Regions from separate parts of the Glutamicibacter arilaitensis Re117 genome, predicted to be linked through region 3. Evidence: riboswitches for the same ligand, from Rfam matches in the RefSeq annotation. Region 3 holds a riboswitch; each other region holds the start of a gene.
The links. Region 3 has a riboswitch for thiamine pyrophosphate ahead of AARI_RS01815 (3-oxoacyl-ACP reductase). Riboswitches for the same ligand answer to the same signal wherever they lie in the genome.
Positions count from the first base shown of each region.

Region 1: another riboswitch for thiamine pyrophosphate. It lies ahead of AARI_RS13710 (ECF transporter S component); the one in region 3 lies ahead of AARI_RS01815 (3-oxoacyl-ACP reductase).
Region 2: another riboswitch for thiamine pyrophosphate. It lies ahead of thiC (phosphomethylpyrimidine synthase ThiC); the one in region 3 lies ahead of AARI_RS01815 (3-oxoacyl-ACP reductase).
Region 4: another riboswitch for thiamine pyrophosphate. It lies ahead of thiO (glycine oxidase ThiO); the one in region 3 lies ahead of AARI_RS01815 (3-oxoacyl-ACP reductase).

Region 1 covers NC_014550.1:2,860,278-2,864,486, reverse strand. Annotated here, with positions in the region: gene AARI_RS13735 (Na+/H+ antiporter subunit D) at 1-98, shown strand, start outside; gene AARI_RS13730 (Na+/H+ antiporter subunit E) at 107-736, shown strand; gene AARI_RS13725 (monovalent cation/H+ antiporter complex subunit F) at 739-1,005, shown strand; gene mnhG (monovalent cation/H(+) antiporter subunit G) at 1,005-1,409, shown strand; gene AARI_RS13715 (DUF4235 domain-containing protein) at 1,469-1,720, opposite strand; TPP riboswitch at 1,796-1,916, shown strand; gene AARI_RS13710 (ECF transporter S component) at 1,981-2,589, shown strand; gene AARI_RS18975 (ATP-binding cassette domain-containing protein) at 2,586-4,209, shown strand, end outside.
Region 2 covers NC_014550.1:2,697,403-2,701,611, forward strand. Annotated here, with positions in the region: gene AARI_RS12955 (hypothetical protein) at 16-273, shown strand; tRNA gene AARI_RS12960 (tRNA-Met) at 441-517, opposite strand; tRNA gene AARI_RS12965 (tRNA-Thr) at 565-636, opposite strand; tRNA gene AARI_RS12970 (tRNA-Thr) at 1,150-1,221, shown strand; TPP riboswitch at 1,422-1,529, shown strand; gene thiC (phosphomethylpyrimidine synthase ThiC) at 1,526-3,268, shown strand; gene AARI_RS12980 (DEAD/DEAH box helicase) at 3,362-4,209, opposite strand, start outside.
Region 3 covers NC_014550.1:302,429-306,637, forward strand. Annotated here, with positions in the region: gene AARI_RS01810 (HNH endonuclease family protein) at 1-556, opposite strand, end outside; gene AARI_RS20245 (hypothetical protein) at 667-798, opposite strand; TPP riboswitch at 1,274-1,367, shown strand; gene AARI_RS01815 (3-oxoacyl-ACP reductase) at 1,442-2,248, shown strand; gene AARI_RS01820 (NtaA/DmoA family FMN-dependent monooxygenase) at 2,245-3,591, shown strand; gene AARI_RS18370 (esterase family protein) at 3,532-4,209, opposite strand, start outside.
Region 4 covers NC_014550.1:2,483,070-2,487,278, forward strand. Annotated here, with positions in the region: gene thiS (sulfur carrier protein ThiS) at 1-215, opposite strand, end outside; gene thiO (glycine oxidase ThiO) at 231-1,343, opposite strand; TPP riboswitch at 1,341-1,445, opposite strand; gene AARI_RS19300 (GNAT family N-acetyltransferase) at 1,525-2,490, shown strand; gene AARI_RS11860 (mechanosensitive ion channel) at 2,574-3,794, opposite strand; gene AARI_RS11865 (OsmC family protein) at 4,090-4,209, opposite strand, start outside.

The DNA.
Region 1 (4,209 bases), 1.3 Mb from region 3:
TGACCGTCTTTGCCGGACCGATCTTCGAATTCTGTGAGCGCGTGGCCGTGGAACTGATTGCCCGCGAACCTTATATCACTGCGATCTTGCCACTCTGATTGGAGGGATGATGCCGAATAGGAATTTTGAACCGCGCGACCAGCGTATCGATGATGCGCTGGATACCTCCGGTGTGCGCCACCGCGCGACATTCAAGCAGGAATGGCCGCTGCTGCTGTTGCTGCTCTTCGTCTGGGGCGCCCTGTGGCAGGACTTCTCGCTGGGCAACATGATCTTCGGCGCGGTCATCGCGCTGGTCATCGTCAACCTCTTCCCACTGCCGCCGGTGGTCCTGTCCGGACGCATCAACCTGTGGTACTGCCTGAAGCTGTTCATCTGGTTCATGGGCCAAGTGGTCGTGGCCAGCTTCCACGTGGCCAAGCTGGCCATCGCCAACGGCAAGAAGACGCACAGCGCCATCATCGCGGTGCCGCTGCGCACCGGCTCGGATCTGATCGTGATGACCGTGGGCCACGTGCTCACGCTGATCCCGGGTTCGTTCGTGATCGACGTGGACCGCAGCTCATCGACCCTGTACCTGCACTACATCGACATTGAATCTCCGGCAGATGTGGAGAAAGCCCGGGCGGCCATCCGCGACATCGAGCGCCGGCTGATCATGGCCATCGGCAGTCCGGATGAGTACGAAGCGATCAAGAATGAATGCGGACCGGACTTTGCTGCGAGGAAGGAATAGACATGATGGACATCGTCATTTGGATCTGCGGCATCATGCTGTGCCTTGGGGCCGTAGCTTGCCTGGTCCGCGTGGCCAAAGGCCCGTCGATTCTTGACCGGGTGCTGGCCCTGGACGTGATGTTGCTGATCATCTCCGCCGCGCTGTGCCTGGAAATGGTGTTGCACAAGCACACCGACTACCTGTTGTTCGTGGTGGCCGCCTGCATGCTCGGCTTCATCGGCTCTGTGACCGTCTCGCGCTTCGTTTCGGATCAGAGGAACGCCTAATGGATCTCTTCCTCGATATTCTTGTCGCGATACTGCTGGTCGTGGGATGCCTGATGTCTTTGATTGCCGGCATCGGCCTGCTGACCTTCCCGGATATGCTCACCCGCATGCATGCCGCGACCAAGCCGCAGGTGCTCGGTTTCCTGCTGATCTTCGCCGGGCTGGCCATTCATCTGCGCAGCTGGGCGGTGATCCCGGTGCTGGTCCTGGCCTGGGGAATGCAGCTGCTGACCGCACCTGTTTCGGCCCACATGATCGGCCGATCCGGTTACCGTACCAAGCACGCGGCCAAGGAGACACTCTTCTCCGATGAGTTGAGCCTGGTCGTGAACAAGGTCAATTCCACTCCACCAACCGGAGCCACTCCGATCACCAAGGACCAACCCGGAGAAAACCAGAATTAAACGCAAAGCGGGAGCCACGCAAATATCGCGGCTCCCGCTTCATGGCTTAATGCCGATGCCTACTTAGTGAACTTGGCAACAACCTTGTTGGCGCTGCGGTCTGCAACGGTCTGCATGATCGCTGCCACCAGAGCGGAGACCACGGCAAAGCCCAGTGCCTTACGGAATGAAGCTTCAGCTGCTTCGTCAGTGCCCTTGCGTGGCGCTTTGCTGCCGGTGGCCTTCAACCAAAGGAAATCAACTAGCTTGCCGCCGAGAATGCCTGCACCAACGGTGATGCCGGTGGTGACAAGTTTCTGCACTTTATCCATTTTTTCCTCACGATCAAGGTCTTGACTTATCGTTCCTCTGCCCAGCATACCTGCGGTATGGTGGGGGAGCAGTATTTTTTCCGACAGGGGAGCGTCAGACTTTTTAAAAGTCGCAAGACGCTGAGAGTGCGATAGATCGCAGACCCTCGAACCTGCCCCGGCTAGTACCGGCGAAGGAAGTCGAGCATCTCGGATGCGGATAGGCATGGGAACATGCCCTCATTCCGTCCATCTCCCCTCCTTGCACAGGAGGATTAACAATGAACGAAACAGTATCGAAGCAGCGTACCGGCTGGCGTGTAGTTGACATCGTGGTCGCCTCGGTGATCGCAGTAGCTTCAGGGGTCATCTTCTGGGCATGGAGCGCCGGATATGGCCTGTTCTCACTGGCTTTTGCCGCATTCCCACCAGCTACCGCACTGCTCACCGGCATGTGGCTATTCCCAGCGGTGCTCGGTGCGCTGATCATCCGCAAGCCAGGAGCCGCGATCTATTGCGAGTTGCTGGCCGCTGTCGTTGAAGCGTTGCTCGGCTCGCACTATGGCTTGACCGTGCTGATCTCCGGAGCGGTCCAGGGCTTGGGTGCAGAACTGGTCTTCGCCGCATTCCGCTACCGCAAATGGAACCTGGGCGTTGCACTGCTGGCAGGCCTGCTCTCCGGGCTGTTTGCTGGATTTTCCGAGGCCTACATCATGGCCTACTACGTTGAGTACACCGCGGGGATGAAGATCTTCCACGTGATCGCCACCGGTGTTTCCGGACTGATTGTTGCCGGTCTGCTGTCCTGGCTGGCCACTCGTGCCCTGGCCAAGACTGGAGCACTGAGCGCGCTGGCCAGCCGGCGTGCGCACTTGGAAAGCTCAAAATGAGTTTCGTTGCCAATTCCGGGGCCGACAGTAAAACCCAGCGTGGGGCGGCAATTACCGCAACAGGCTTCGGGTGGCAGCACACCGAACGGCACCAGCCGGCGATCTCCGGGTTGGATCTGCAGATCCAACCCGGAGAAAAGGTGCTGCTGGTCGGTCCTTCAGGTGCCGGCAAATCGACACTGTTGCACGCCATGGCAGGATTGCTCGAAGCCGATGAGGCCGAGCAGGTATCCGGGCGTCTGCTCATAGACGGGTCCGATGCCTTCAGCCGCACCCATCCGGTGGGGCTGATGCAGCAGGATCCAGAAACTCAGGTGGTGCAAAGCCGGGTCGCTGATGATGTGGCTTTTGGTCCGGAGAACCTCGGGATTGATCCGCAGGTGATTCGCCAGCGCATCCCCGAAGCGTTGAACGCGGTGGGGCTGGGCGCGTTGGCTCATGATCACCGAACCCAGGAACTCTCTGGTGGGCAGAAGCAGCGGTTGGCCCTGGCCGGCATTCTGGCCATGGAGCCAAGCGTGATGCTGCTCGATGAGCCCACTGCCAATGTGGATCCGCAAAGCATCGAGCTGTTGCGCGATGCGGTACTGAACGCGGCCCGGATATCGGGGGCCACCTTGATCATTGTCGAGCATCGTCTTGATGCCTGGGCGCAACATGTCGACCGGGTGATCGTGCTGCAGCCTGGTGGGGGAGTCGCGCATGATCTGGACCCCCAACAGCTCTATACGGACGCCACGGTGCGCAACGAGCTGGCGGCTGCCGGGCTGTGGATCCCCGGATACCTTCCACAGGTAGCCGCTGCAGCCAACGAGCCAGGTCCAACGCTGCTTGAAGCGCGACAGCTGGTCTCTGCACGCAGTGCCGCCGCCCCGCGCACCCAAGCAGTCGACGTGCGCGTGAAGGCTGGCACGGCCACCGTGATCCGCGGCGAAAATGGTGCCGGCAAATCAACCCTCGCCTTGACCTTGGGCGGATTGCTGGAGAAAGCCGGCGGTGAACTGGCTGCCAGCGAGAAGCTTGCCGACGGGCTGGGCCAAGCGCCATTTGAATGGAAGGCAGGGGCCCTGGTCGGTCGGATCGGGTCGGTCTTCCAAGAACCTGAACACCAGTTCGTCACCCAGAGCGTTCGCGAAGAGCTGGCCTTTGCCCCCAGTCGTGCCCAGCGCAGCGGTGCTGAGCTGCCCAAATACGAACCCGAGCAGATCCAGCAGCGTGTACAGGTGCTGCTTGAACGCTTGGGACTGGAGGAGCTGGCTGACGCGAATCCCTTCACCCTTTCCGGTGGCGAGAAGCGCCGTCTGTCCGTGGCGACCGTCTTGGCCGCATCCCCACAGGTGCTGATCCTCGATGAGCCGACCTTTGGGCAGGATGCGAACACCTGGCGCGAACTGGCCGGGCTGCTGGTTGAGGAATTGGAGCAGGGAACTGCGATTATTGCGGTCACCCACGATGATCATTTTGCCAAGGTGCTGCAGGCAGCTGACCTGCTGTTGGCCGCACAGAATTCCACCACTCAGATTCCTGTCCAGGGGCCGGTGCTTGATGCACCTGTCGGGCGCAGCTGGTTGGCGAAGATCAACCCGCTGGCCAAGCTCGGGGCGGTGGCAGCGGCGACGC
Region 2 (4,209 bases), 1.5 Mb from region 3:
AGTTAGGGGCATTCGATGAGCAAGGCAGCACGCGAAATGGCAATTTTGACGTTGGCTCTCCTGGCAGCACTTCTCATCGTGGTATCCGATGAACCAAGCTATGGCCTCTTGCTTGGCAGCGGGGCTTTGATGGGGTGGTTCTGGTTCCGCGACAAACAGCAAAAAGTCACTGTGGATGCCAGTGATCTTGACCCGAAAGATGTCAAAGCCTACCGGCAGCAGCACCGCGGCGCGACGATAAGCGATGCAGTCAACGCACTGGGCAAGCCATAGCCATAAGAAGCGATCTTCACCTGCCAGGTGATTCACAAACGAATCACTTGGCAGGCAGGCAAGCAGGCGAGAAATTCAAGAATTCTCCGGACCTTATTTAGGTGCCCGATTTGTCCTGAGTGCCTGAAATCCAAAAAAGACCCACAGCAAAGCTGCGGGTCTTCATTTGGTAGCGGCGCCGGGACTCGATCCCGGGACCTCACGATTATGAGTCGTGCGCTCTAACCAGCTGAGCTACGCCGCCACAAGTGAGAAGCAATCCAGTAGAAGCCAAGAAAGCTTCTCACTCAGAGCCCCCTGCCGGAATCGATCCGGCGACCTCGTTCTTACCAAGAACGCGCTCTACCACTGAGCTAAGGGGGCAACGAGTAAATACTCTACACGGATTTCCCAGCAAAGAAAAATCGGCCAACTCCCCCATAGGGATGACCAAACCAAAACGAATAAGGCCTAGTCAGCGCTAATTTAGACGTAGGGCCCATGCGGCGTAGAACTATGGGTGGCACAAAAAGGGCTTGGGTGACGATGCTCACTTTGTTAATTCCCTGGGCTCACTAGCGTTTTTGCACTAGACCGCATGCCTCGAACGATGATCAGGTGACCTTGCCCAGCAACCGTCGCGACGCCCGACGGGAAACCCGTTCCCATCGGCCGCAAATCCCTGCACGAAGCCGCGGTGGGCGCCCGGAGCATCAAAGCAGGAAAAAGATCTTTTCCAAGATGCTGAATGCCTCAAATTCCTTTCACTACCCGGCTAATTTCACACTCGGGTATCTATGCACCAAATGCGACCTGAGTAGTGATGTTGTGACGTCAGCAACAAATTCTCAGCGGATTTTGCAAACCTTAAAAACCTGTGTAAAGTATTTACCTGTTGCCCCCTTAGCTCAGTGGTAGAGCGCGTTCTTGGTAAGAACGAGGTCGCCGGATCGATTCCGGCAGGGGGCTCGAAATAAGAGAGACAATCTGATTGCAGATTGTCTCTCTTTTCGTTTCCCCAAAAGTTTCTCCCGCTACGCCCCACAGCAGCCTGTTTCCCAGCTGCCAGCGAGAGTGAAACCACTTCCCATCTTCTGGACCGTTGCTTCTTCACATCCATAATTTGTGCAGCGCTGCTGTCTTTTCTGGCAGAAATCGTGCTAAGTTGATCGCGACCACACGGGTGCCCTGGCAAGGGCTGAGATCGGACTATCGCCGTCCGCGACCGTTGAACCTGTCCGGGTAATGCCGGCGAAGGAAGTGAGTTTCCCCAGTGGAACAATTTGAACAGCACCCTGCCCACACCCTTGCCTACCGCGTGTCTGAGGGAATTTCCGTTCCCGTCACCCAGATCCAATTGGCTGACTCCCCCAATGGCGAGCTAAATGAACCGTTGCAGGTGTATCGCACCAGCGGACCGGGAAGCGAACCCACCCAAGGATTGCAGCCTTTCCGCGAACCGTGGATCCTGGAACGCGGGGATGTGGAAACCTATGAGGGTCGAGAACGCAATCTGCACGATGACGGACGCTCTGCGGTTCGCAGAGGCACCGCCAGCGCAGAGTGGGCCGGACGCTCGGCGCCTCCGCGAAGGGCCGTCAGCGCAGCCCGTGTGACCCAGATGCACTATGCCCGGGCCGGGATCATCACCCCGGAAATGCGCTATGTTGCCATACGCGAAGAATGCGATGTCGAACTGGTGCGCAGCGAGCTTGCGGCCGGCCGGGCCATCATCCCGGCGAACATAAACCACCCGGAATCCGAGCCGATGATCATCGGCAAGGCCTTCTTGGTGAAGATCAATGCGAATATCGGCAATTCGGCGGTGACCAGCTCCATCGCCGAGGAAGTCTCCAAGCTGCAGTGGGCCGCCAAGTGGGGTGCGGACACGGTCATGGACCTGTCCACCGGAGATGACATCCACACCACCCGCGAGTGGATCATCCGCAATTCGCCGGTGCCCATCGGCACCGTGCCGATCTACCAGGCTCTGGAGAAGGTCAATGGCGAAGCTAATGAACTGACGTGGGAGATCTTCCGGGACACCGTCATTGAGCAGTGCGAGCAGGGCGTGGACTACATGACCATCCACGCCGGAGTGCTGCTGCGCTACATCCCGCTGACCGCCAACCGCGTCACCGGCATGGTCTCGCGCGGCGGGTCCATCATGGCAGGCTGGTGCTTGGCGCACCATCAGGAGAATTTCCTCTACACCCACTTCGATGAGCTGTGCGAGATCTTCGCGCAGTACGATGTGGCGTTCTCGCTGGGCGACGGGCTGCGCCCTGGTTCCATTGCGGATGCCAATGACGCCGCCCAGTTCGCCGAGCTGGACACCTTGGCAGAGCTGACCAAGCGCGCCTGGAAGTACGACGTTCAGGTGATGGTGGAAGGACCGGGGCATATCCCGTTCCACCTGGTGCGCGAGAATGTGGAGCGCCAGCAGGAACTGTGCGATGGGGCTCCGTTCTACACGCTGGGCCCGCTGGTCACCGATATCGCTCCGGGCTACGATCACATCACCAGCGCCATCGGCGCCACCGAGATCGCCCGCTACGGCACCGCGATGCTCTGCTACGTCACTCCCAAGGAGCATCTGGGACTGCCTAACCGGGATGATGTGAAAACCGGCGTCATCACCTACAAGATCGCCGCGCACGCCGCAGATCTGGCCAAGGGCCACCCTGGGGCCACGGCTCGCGATGATGCGTTGAGCAAGGCGCGCTTCGAGTTCCGCTGGCATGACCAGTTCGCGCTGTCCCTGGACCCGGTCACAGCCCAGGAATTCCATGACGAGACGCTGCCGGCCGAACCAGCCAAGACCGCGCATTTCTGCTCCATGTGCGGGCCGAAGTTCTGTTCCATGCGCATTTCCCAGGATATCCGTGACGAGTACGGATCCGCCGAGGCCCAAGCCGCGCTGGCCGGGATGGCGCAGAAGAGCAGGCAGTTCTTGGAAAGCGGCGGCACGGTCTACCTCGGGGACCAGATCCCGTTGGGAAGCCCGGCCCCGTAAGCGGGCTCCGGTTAACGGAAAACGCCCTCGGAGCAAGCTTCATGCTTGCCCCGAGGGCGTTATCTAATGCTGTTCAGCTAGTGTGCGACAGGCTTAGTAGTCGCGACGTCCACCGCTACGGCCCGAATCGCTGTAGCGATCCTTGCCGCCGCGTCCGCCGCCGCCGAAGCCGCCACGTCCGCCACCACGGCCACCGCCGAAGCCGCCACGTCCGCCGCCACTGCGACCGCCACCGAAGCCGCCGCCACGGCCGCCGCGGAAGCCACCGCGGTCGCCGTCGTCTTCACGACGTGGGCTGCGGCCATTGTCGAGCTCGAGCTCAATGGCTTCGCCGCCGATGCGGGTCTTGGACAGTGCACGCCACTGGTCCTTGGTCAGCTCGGCTGGCAGCTCGACCAGGGTGTGGTCCGAACGGATCTCGATGCCGCCGATTTCCGAAGAATTGAAGCCACCTTCGTTAGCCAGTGCGCCAACGATCGAGCCTGGCTGCACGCGGTTGCGGCGGCCAACGGCCAGACGGTACATGGCGTTGCCTTCAGCAGCGGTCTTGCGGGCACGTGGACCACGATCGCCACGCTCACCGCGTTCGCCGCCGCGCTCTGGGCGATCCATGCGGGCCTTCTTCGAAGGCGACATGACTGGTTCGGTCATCAGCAGCGGGCGACCGCCCTGAGCCATCAGAGCCAGCGCAGCTGCGATTTCCAGCTGATCCAGGTCTTCGTGCTCGGAAGCGAACTTCTCCACGATTTCGCGGAAGGTAGTCAGGTCCTGGCCGCTGATGGTCTTGTCGATGCGATCGGTGAACTTCTGGATACGGCGGTCGTTGACCGAATCCAGCGAAGGCAGCTGCATCTGGGTCACCGGCTGGCGGGTAGCCTTCTCGATGGCACGCAGCAAGTACTTCTCGCGTGGGGTCATGAACAAGATCGCGTCGCCCTTGC
Region 3 (4,209 bases):
TGTCACCCTTTGAAGCATTCGCGGATCCGTCCGAGGCCATGAGGTTCAACGGATCATTGGCAAATTCGAGTCTGGTCTGTGCATCCCATTGCTGGGCTCCCTTCTGCCAGGCATCCGAGAGCGCCACCACGTGATCGATCTGCACAGCGGTGCTTGTACCCTGCCCTCGCAGGAATTCAATGGTGGTTCCGGTATACGGGTCATCGAAGGTCCCGGTGAGTACCACGCAGGAACTACTGCCCTTATAGGTCACATCTTGTAGATCGCGTGCCAGAATGTCGTTGCGCGCATCGCAGCCGTTGCGGTCCGGATCTTTCCAGCCATCACCGAATTGGTCACGCGAATACCCGGTCTTGGGGGCACGACCCTTGATATCGATCTCATCCAGTAGCTCCAGTGCCGCGGCGTAATCCTCGGTGGAACCGTAGGCACCGGAGGTGGCGGCCTGAGCGCCATCGGTTGTTGTGAAATCCAGCGATTGCAGCGACGAACACGCGCCGAGGGTAAGCGTGGAGGCAAGAAGGACGAGCGAGAGTGCGCGGCGCGGCAGTCGCATGCGGTGGTACTACTCCTGACGGAAGGGGCAAAGACGATCATGGGGCTGAACAACTGCCCGACCCCTGAACGACTCTAGACCGTGCACCCGACACCGTGCCGATGGCAGCCCTAGCGTGTTGCCCACACCCGGGCCGGTGTCACCGATGCCGGAATCTCCGTGGGTCCGTCTCGTTGGTCCGTGCCACCAGCGTAATCTCGGGTGATGCGCAGCGAGCGTATCGAAGCAGATGAATCAGGCACCTACCTGAACCTATGACTTCACCAAGCTTGATCAGCTCGGACCGACCACAACCGCTTAGCACCTCATCTCCGGAGAAAGTTGAAATCCTCTGTCGGGTCAAACCCCAGATACGTGGTTCAGCACCTGCGGCATCACTGGAACCCCACAAGACACGCTCACCCGCAGACTGGCCCATGAACCATTCGGTCGGCGGCCGACCACACGGGTCACCCGCCACCGCCATGATCGCCGCCCAAATTACCGCCACCCGTGGCGATAAGACCTGAGCAAGGTAACTGATCCCCGTCAGAAAATCTCCCGCACCGGCCAATGCTGCCCTGGCGGGGCTGGCCTGCCATCACCTGTCAGCGGCCGGCCCTGCGCACCCTAGACCGGCGGGTCCAGATGTGGTGTGCCCATGCGAACGGGGAACTTTGAAGAATCGAGCGACGTCCCGGACTGGGAACCGATCCGAAGGATGTGGTAGTAATGGGTCATAGTGACACGGGGTGCCGCCACGCGGCTGAGATGAAACCCGTCGAACCTGATCCAGTTAGCACTGGCGAAGGGAATGTCCTGGACACCGCGATGCCCCGCATCTGACCCGGGTTCCGTTCGCCTTGATCCGCTGCTTTGAACCGCAGCTCAAGGAGTACACCGACCATGAACGCAACCACCTCACCCGCACCGGCGAGCACCACCGCTGCACTACAGCTCAAGGACCAGCTGGTCCTGGTCACCGGAGGCGCCCGCGGCCTGGGTGCCGCAATCAGTACCGCCTTCCTGGAAGCAGGTGCGCGGGTGGTCATCAACTACCGCAACTCGGCGCAGGCCGCGGCCCAGCTGGCGGCCCGCTACCCGGAGCGTGCCCTGGCGATCCAGGCCGATGTGCGGGACCCCGAGCAGCTGGCCGCGCTGGCGGCCGCAGCCGGCGCACACTTCGGCCAGCAGATCACCACCCTGATCAACAACGCCCTGGTGGACTTCTCCTTCAACGGCGAGGCCCGCTCCAAGGCCGATGAGCTGAGCGCCGAGGAACTGTCGGCCCAGTTCGCCGGGTCGGTATTGGCCCCGGTGGCAGCGATCCAGGCCGTGCTGCCGGGCATGCGCGCCGCCGGATTCGGGCGCATCATCAACATCGGCACGAACCTGTTCCAGCATCCGGTGGTCCCGTACCATGACTACACCGCGACCAAGGCGGCCCTGCTGTCTCTGACGCGCACATTCGCCGATGATCTGGGCCCGTCGGGTATCAACGTCAACATGGTCTCCGGCGGCCTGCTGCGCACCACCGACGCATCCGCGGCCACCCCTGCGGAAGTCTTTGACCTGATCGCCTCCGGCACGCCGCTGCGCCGGGTCACCACCCCCGAAGAGCTGGCCGACGCCGTGCTGTTCTTTGCCGCGCCCGGCTCCCGCGGGGTCACCGGACAGAACCTGATCGTTGACGGCGGGCTGGTCAAGGGATGAGCCTGAAACAGGCGCACTTCAACCTGTTTGCCTACGGCACCGGTCACCACCAGGCCGCCTGGCGTGCCGCTGATTCCTCCGCCGAACGGCTGGGGGAGCTGGACTACTGGGTTCAGCTGGCGCACACCGCCGAACGCGGGCTGTTCGATGCCTTCTTCCTGGCCGACGGGCAGAGCCTTTCCCCGGCCGCAGCGCAGGCAGGACCGACCTGGTTCTATGAGCCGCTGACGCTGCTGTCCGCGCTCAGCCAGCACACCGAATACCTGGGCCTGGTCTGCACGGTATCCTCCAGCTTCTTCGAGCCCTATGCGGCCGCGCGCCTGCTGGCCAGTCTGGACCATCTGTGTGCCGGCCGGGCCGGGGTCAACGTGGTCACGAGCATGTGGGATGCCGAGGCGCAGAACTACTCCCGGGAACGGTTGGGGGAGCACGCCGAACGCTATGCCCGGGCCGAGGAGTTCCTTACGGTGCTGCGCGAACTGTGGGGCAGCTTTCCACGCACGGCCCTGGAGACCGACCGTGCCGGACGGTTCGTCGATCCCTCGCAGCTGCGCGAACTAAACCATGTGGGTGAGCACTTTGCCGTGCGTGGGCCGCTGAACGTGCCCGGCAGCCCGCAGGGGCACCCGGTGATTTTCCAGGCCGGGTCCTCAGGCCCGGGCCGGGCGCTGGCCGCACGGCATGCCGAGGCCATCTATGCGGTGGCCGCAGATGAGCGGATGGCGCTGGATTATGCCCGGGATATCCGCGCCCGCGCCGCGGCCGCCGGACGTGCGGCACACCCGCCGCTGATCATGCCCGGGCTGGTCGCCTACGTGGCGCCCACCGAGGTTCAGGCCCGTGAGCTGCAGCGCCGGCTGGATGCACTGCTACCCACCGCGCAGGCGTTGCACCAGCTGGGCGTGTTCGTGCAGCAGGACACCAGCGGCTGGGACCTGGACGCTCCGGTGCCCGACCTGCCGTCGGTGGAGCGGTTTACCGGGCCGGCCGGGCGCTACACCACGATCCTGCGGCTTATCGAACTGCACCGCCCCACGGTGCGCGAACTGTTGGGGCTGCTGGCCGCCGGCGGCGGGCACTGCACCATGGTCGGCACCCCGCAAACCCTGGCCGACCAGATCGAACGGTGGCTGGATTCCGGGGCGGCCGACGGCTTCAACCTGATGCCGCCGGCCCTGCCCGGATCGCTGGAGGACTTTGTGGACCTGGTCATCCCCGAGCTGCAACGCCGCGGCCGCTACCGCACCCGGTATGAGCACCACACGTTGCGCGGCAACCTGGGGCTACCGGAGCCGACCCGGCTCGCGGGCCTCACCCGGGAAGAAACGGCTCAGGCCGGTTAGCAGGCGCGGGGCCCACCAGGCCCAGTCGTGACCGCCGGAGATCGGCTCAAAGCCGATCCGCCGGGCCGATTCACTTCCTGCGAGCGCCTCCAAGACCTGCTCGCAGGAAGTGAAGATCTCCGTTTCGTAGCAGCCGGCCTGTATGGTCACGTGCACCTGCGGGGCCAGATCGCCCAGCGCCGAGGACAGGTCGGTGTGCCACAGTGAGGGTGACTGCGCCAACGCGCGTCCGAACAGCTGCGGGTGTTCGGTGACGGCCAGCAGCGCGGCCAGCCCGCCGAAGGAGGACCCGGTGACCAGCGTGTGCTCGGGTAGCGCAGAGACCGGGAAGAACTCCCGCGCCCAGGGCAGGAACTGGGTGGCCAGCGAGGCGGTGGTGCCCGAAGCGACCGGAAGTTCTGCGGAGCGGATCTGCACCGTGGTCGAATCGACGAACATCACGTGCAGCGGGGCCAGGGTGCCGGCGTTGATCGCGGCATCCAGCGAGGCGGCGATGTTCAGGTAATTCACCCAGGTGGCCCCGTCATGCACGATGACCAGCGGGGAGTCCTGTCCGCCGTGCGGCGGCCGGTACATCCACAGGTTGCGTTCGCGCGCACAGTTCTCATCCCAGAGCAC
Region 4 (4,209 bases), 1.7 Mb from region 3:
ACGCTGTGCCCTTGGGCCAGCAGGCAGGTATTCCACGCGCTTCGTGGGACAACGGCCCCATTGACCGCGGCTGCGATTCCCAGCTTGCTGCCGTCTACTGCCAGCGAGTTGCCATCCAGTTCCTTGCCGATGCTCGTGCTGATCAGTTCGCGCAGGGTCGTACCTTCGGCCAGGTCTACTGGCTGGGAATTGAAGTTGATGCCGATGGTTTTCATAGCTGCGTGCTCCATTCAATGAGTGCTCAGAGTAGTTGTCGTAGCAAAGCGGTGCGGGTTCACTGCCAGGTCGAATTGCCCAGGTTCTGCGCCATCGATGAGGTCGGTGGTCATCCGGGCGCCCAACGGGGTCAAGAGGACACCGTGGCGGGAATATCCGGTGCTGAGAACCAGGCCCGGATCAAGGCGGCCAATCAGCGGCCGGTCATCCGGGGTGGCTGGACGGGCTCGGGCGGTGGCTTCGTTCAAGGTGCACTCGCTGATCCCGGGAACCAGCTTGCGGGCATTGTCCAGCAGGTTGTGCATGGCCCCGATGTTCACTGCCGGTTGCGCATCTTCGCGGACACTGGCGCCAAGCACCAGGCTGCCGTCCTTTCTTGGGACCAAGTACACGTTGTCCCGGTGCACGATGCCGCGGATGGTGCGGGTAATCAGCGGAGGTCCTGCAGGTCCTTGGATCCGCAGGATATCTCCATAGACCGGGCGCAGCGGAAGATGCGGGAGGCCTTGAACCGTGCCAAGCCCGGTGGCAAGGATGGTCTGGTCAGCTTCGAGGATCCGGCCTGTTACGGTGCGAACCCCGACGGTCCGCTCCCCTTTAGTGAGCAGCGTCTGCACGGATTCTTCAATGAGCGAAGGACGCAGGTGCGCCAGCAGGATCTTGAGAACTGAGCGCGGGTCGACCTGATGGTCTTCTTCGCACAGGACCGCGCCTGCGATATTGGCGGCCAACGCCGGTTCGAGTTTTCGTGCTTGGCTTGGCAACAGCTTTTGCGCACACAGTCCAAGGGATACTTGCAGCTCTGCCAGTTCATGTAATGCTTCGCGGTCAGCAGGCTCGGCAGCGACAACCAGCGTGGAGTTTTGCAGGTAGTCCGGCCGGTGCCCGGTCACGGATTCTATGCGTTCAATAAATTGTGGATAGGCTGCATTCGATGCGGCGAGCAGCTGATGCAGCTCACCGTGGCCCCAATTGGTTTCAGCTGCTGGAGCGAGCATTCCTGCCGCTGCATAGCTGGCGCCGTGGCCCGGACCCGGATCGATGAGCGTGACGGTGTGAGCTCGGGATTGGAGTTCGAATGCGATAGCCAGGCCAATAATTCCGGCACCAACGATATTGACATGCACAAGGGCACGCTTCCTTCCTACGGCGGCATGACCCGCATCAGGTGTAGCGGTCGGCTCGGTGCCCTCTCAGCCTGGTCAATTCAGGCTCCCGCGGATTACTGCGATTATAAGCATGAGCTAGCTCATAATGTCGAACTTTATTGCCACTAGTTCCGTCATCTTCTGTGATGTAGTTACTGGTATGGATTTTCAAGACTTCCCTGTAGCTCTTCGGCTTGATTCTTCGCTGGCCCAAGTCATCATCGACTTGGAGCAAGAACTGCTGGATCCAAGTCGCCGGAGCAGCGTCGAGGAATTGAAGCGGCTCTTGCATCCTTGGTTCCGCGAGGTTGGAGCCAGCGGACGGAACTATGACCGGGAGAGCATCATCGCCCAGCTGGCCATGGAACCCATTCGACAGTCGGGCCCGTTGAAGGTGGCGAACCCGGTGGCGTTGCAGCTGGCAGGGCACCTGGTGCTTTTGCGCTGGCACTTGCATGCCGAGGTGAGCAGCGAGCGCAGTTCGCTGTGGATCCTTGAGCAGGATCGCTGGCAGATGATCTTCCATCAGGGCACCACCAGCAGCGCACCGATCCCTGCTTCTACTCCAAAAGCTGAAGCGGCTGCGAGCGCAGGAGATGAATTTTGTGTGCGTCCACTTGAACCATCTGATGCAGCAGCGGTGTTCGAGGCATTTTCTTCAAACCCGGATATGAAGCGCCAAGGTGATGCCGATACCCTGCAGAAAGCTCACGCGTATGTCCAAGCGCTGCTTGAGGATAGGAAACGCCAGCGGGCACTGGCGGTGACCATCGAAGACCGGTTGGTTGGCTTGGTGTGCGGGACGGTGAACCAGTCCAATGAGAACGCGTGGGTTTGGTATTGGATGAACCAGAAGTACCGTGGCCGATCACTGGCTACCCGTGCTGTGGCGAGTTTGGTGGATTATCTTTTCGGCGAGTTAGGTCTCTACCGCTTGGAGCTTGGACTGCGGGCAAATAATGCCAGTTCAAAGCACGTGGCCGAAAGCAATGGTTTCCTGCGTGAGGGAATCGAGCGGGGCAAGTTCTTGGTGGATGGCAATCGCATTGATGTGTATACCTATGCTCGGTTGCGCACCGACCCGGCACCGGCAGTGAACGCGCTGCCGTGGAGCAGGCAACCGTAGCGTGCTGAAATTCAAAAAAGCCACGGAATCCAAAATTGGATTCCGTGGCTTTTTATCTGTCCCTCAAGTTCTGTGATTGATGGTTAGATACCAGGGGTTGACGATGGTGGCATCGTATTCGGGCCGTCGTTGTTCTTGCTTGCTTCCATCTTGGTCAGCGTGCGTGCGGCTGCATCGCGTCCGCCAAGTCCAAAGGCCAGCGCTGCTGCCAGTGCTGCACCGATGACAATTGCGCCGAAGGCCATGTTGATGATCGAATCGGCGATACCCATGTACTTCAGGCCCATCGCTACGAACAGCGCAATTGCTGTGTAGCGGATGATCTTTGAAGCGGTGGAGTCACCCAAGAACCGTCCGATGACATTGGCGATGACGAAACCTGCGGCAATGATTGCTGCGCCGAAGATGATCTTGCCACCCAGGGCCAGGATCTCGTTGAGGATGTTGGTGATCGCTGGGAAGTTCAGCATCTGAGCTGCCATCACGCCGAAGAACAGCACGATAGCGATCTTGACGATGCCGGCAATGATTCCCGATGCGCTCTTGCCTTCGGGAACAATGCCCCACTGGGCCACGACCGAGTCGGTACCCACACCGTGAAGAGTGGTTTCAAGCAACTGACCGACGAACTTGGCAATCAGGATACCGACTGCCAACAGAGCCAAGGCCATAATGACCTGTGGGATTGCGGTGAAGACCAGCTGCAGCATCTGCTGAGCAGGATCCGAAATTGCCGCGATTCCCAGTACCTGCAGGGCCGAAATTGCCACGACCAGCAAGATCAAGGCGAAGACGATGTTGGAAATGATGTCAACGATCTTCGCTTGGGATTCGCGTGACTGGACTCCATCTACAGGTTCGCCGCGCGGGGTGACTTTGCGGACCAAGCTGCTGAAGTCTACGGTTCCCAACGCGGTCTTCAATAGCTGGCGAACGATATTTGCGATCACGTAGCCGATGAAGAAGATGAAGCCTGCACCGATGAGGTTTGGAATGAAGGCCATTACGCCGCCGAGCAGACCCTGCACCGGCGAGAGGACTTCAGATAGTGCGAAGACTTGCAAGATTGCTACCAGGCCGAAGAGCCAGACAATCAACCCTGCAACCTTGCCGAGGGATTGGCCTATCTGCTCTCCGTCATTGCCCTGCTTTTGCAGGAACTTCACCCTAGTCACCAGTTTGGCTGCAGCCCAACGAACTATGCGCGCAACAAGCCACGTGATGATGAGGATGATTAGCGCGATGCCAACCTTTTGTAGCATCGACGCCCAGTCGATATTTCCTAAAACGTTCTCAGACTGCATTGCTGCTCCTTCAACGTAGGGACAATCCGACCCTACGATGAAGTTCCAACACTGACTAGGGCAAAGTCCAATACCCCCAGCTTGATTCAATAGACTTTCACAGGTTGAATTGCGAAAACCCTATGAAATATTAGTTGATTGCACGGAATCCGCAATATGTGCCCTATGCCACAACTGATTCACGCAATGTTAGAAAGTTCCACGCACAGCTAGAACCCCTGAATTGCCTTGGAATCTCTTGCAGATTCGGCCGTTGCCCTATATCAAGCTAAGAATTGCGAAAATTTCCCTACGCTTAGTCGATAACTTCGCTCTGCACGACGGCCCCAAGTTCAACCGTCCGTGAAACTGTGCAGTACTTGTCATGGGACAGCTTGACGATGCGTTGGATCATGCCAGCGGCTTTGCGTCCTTC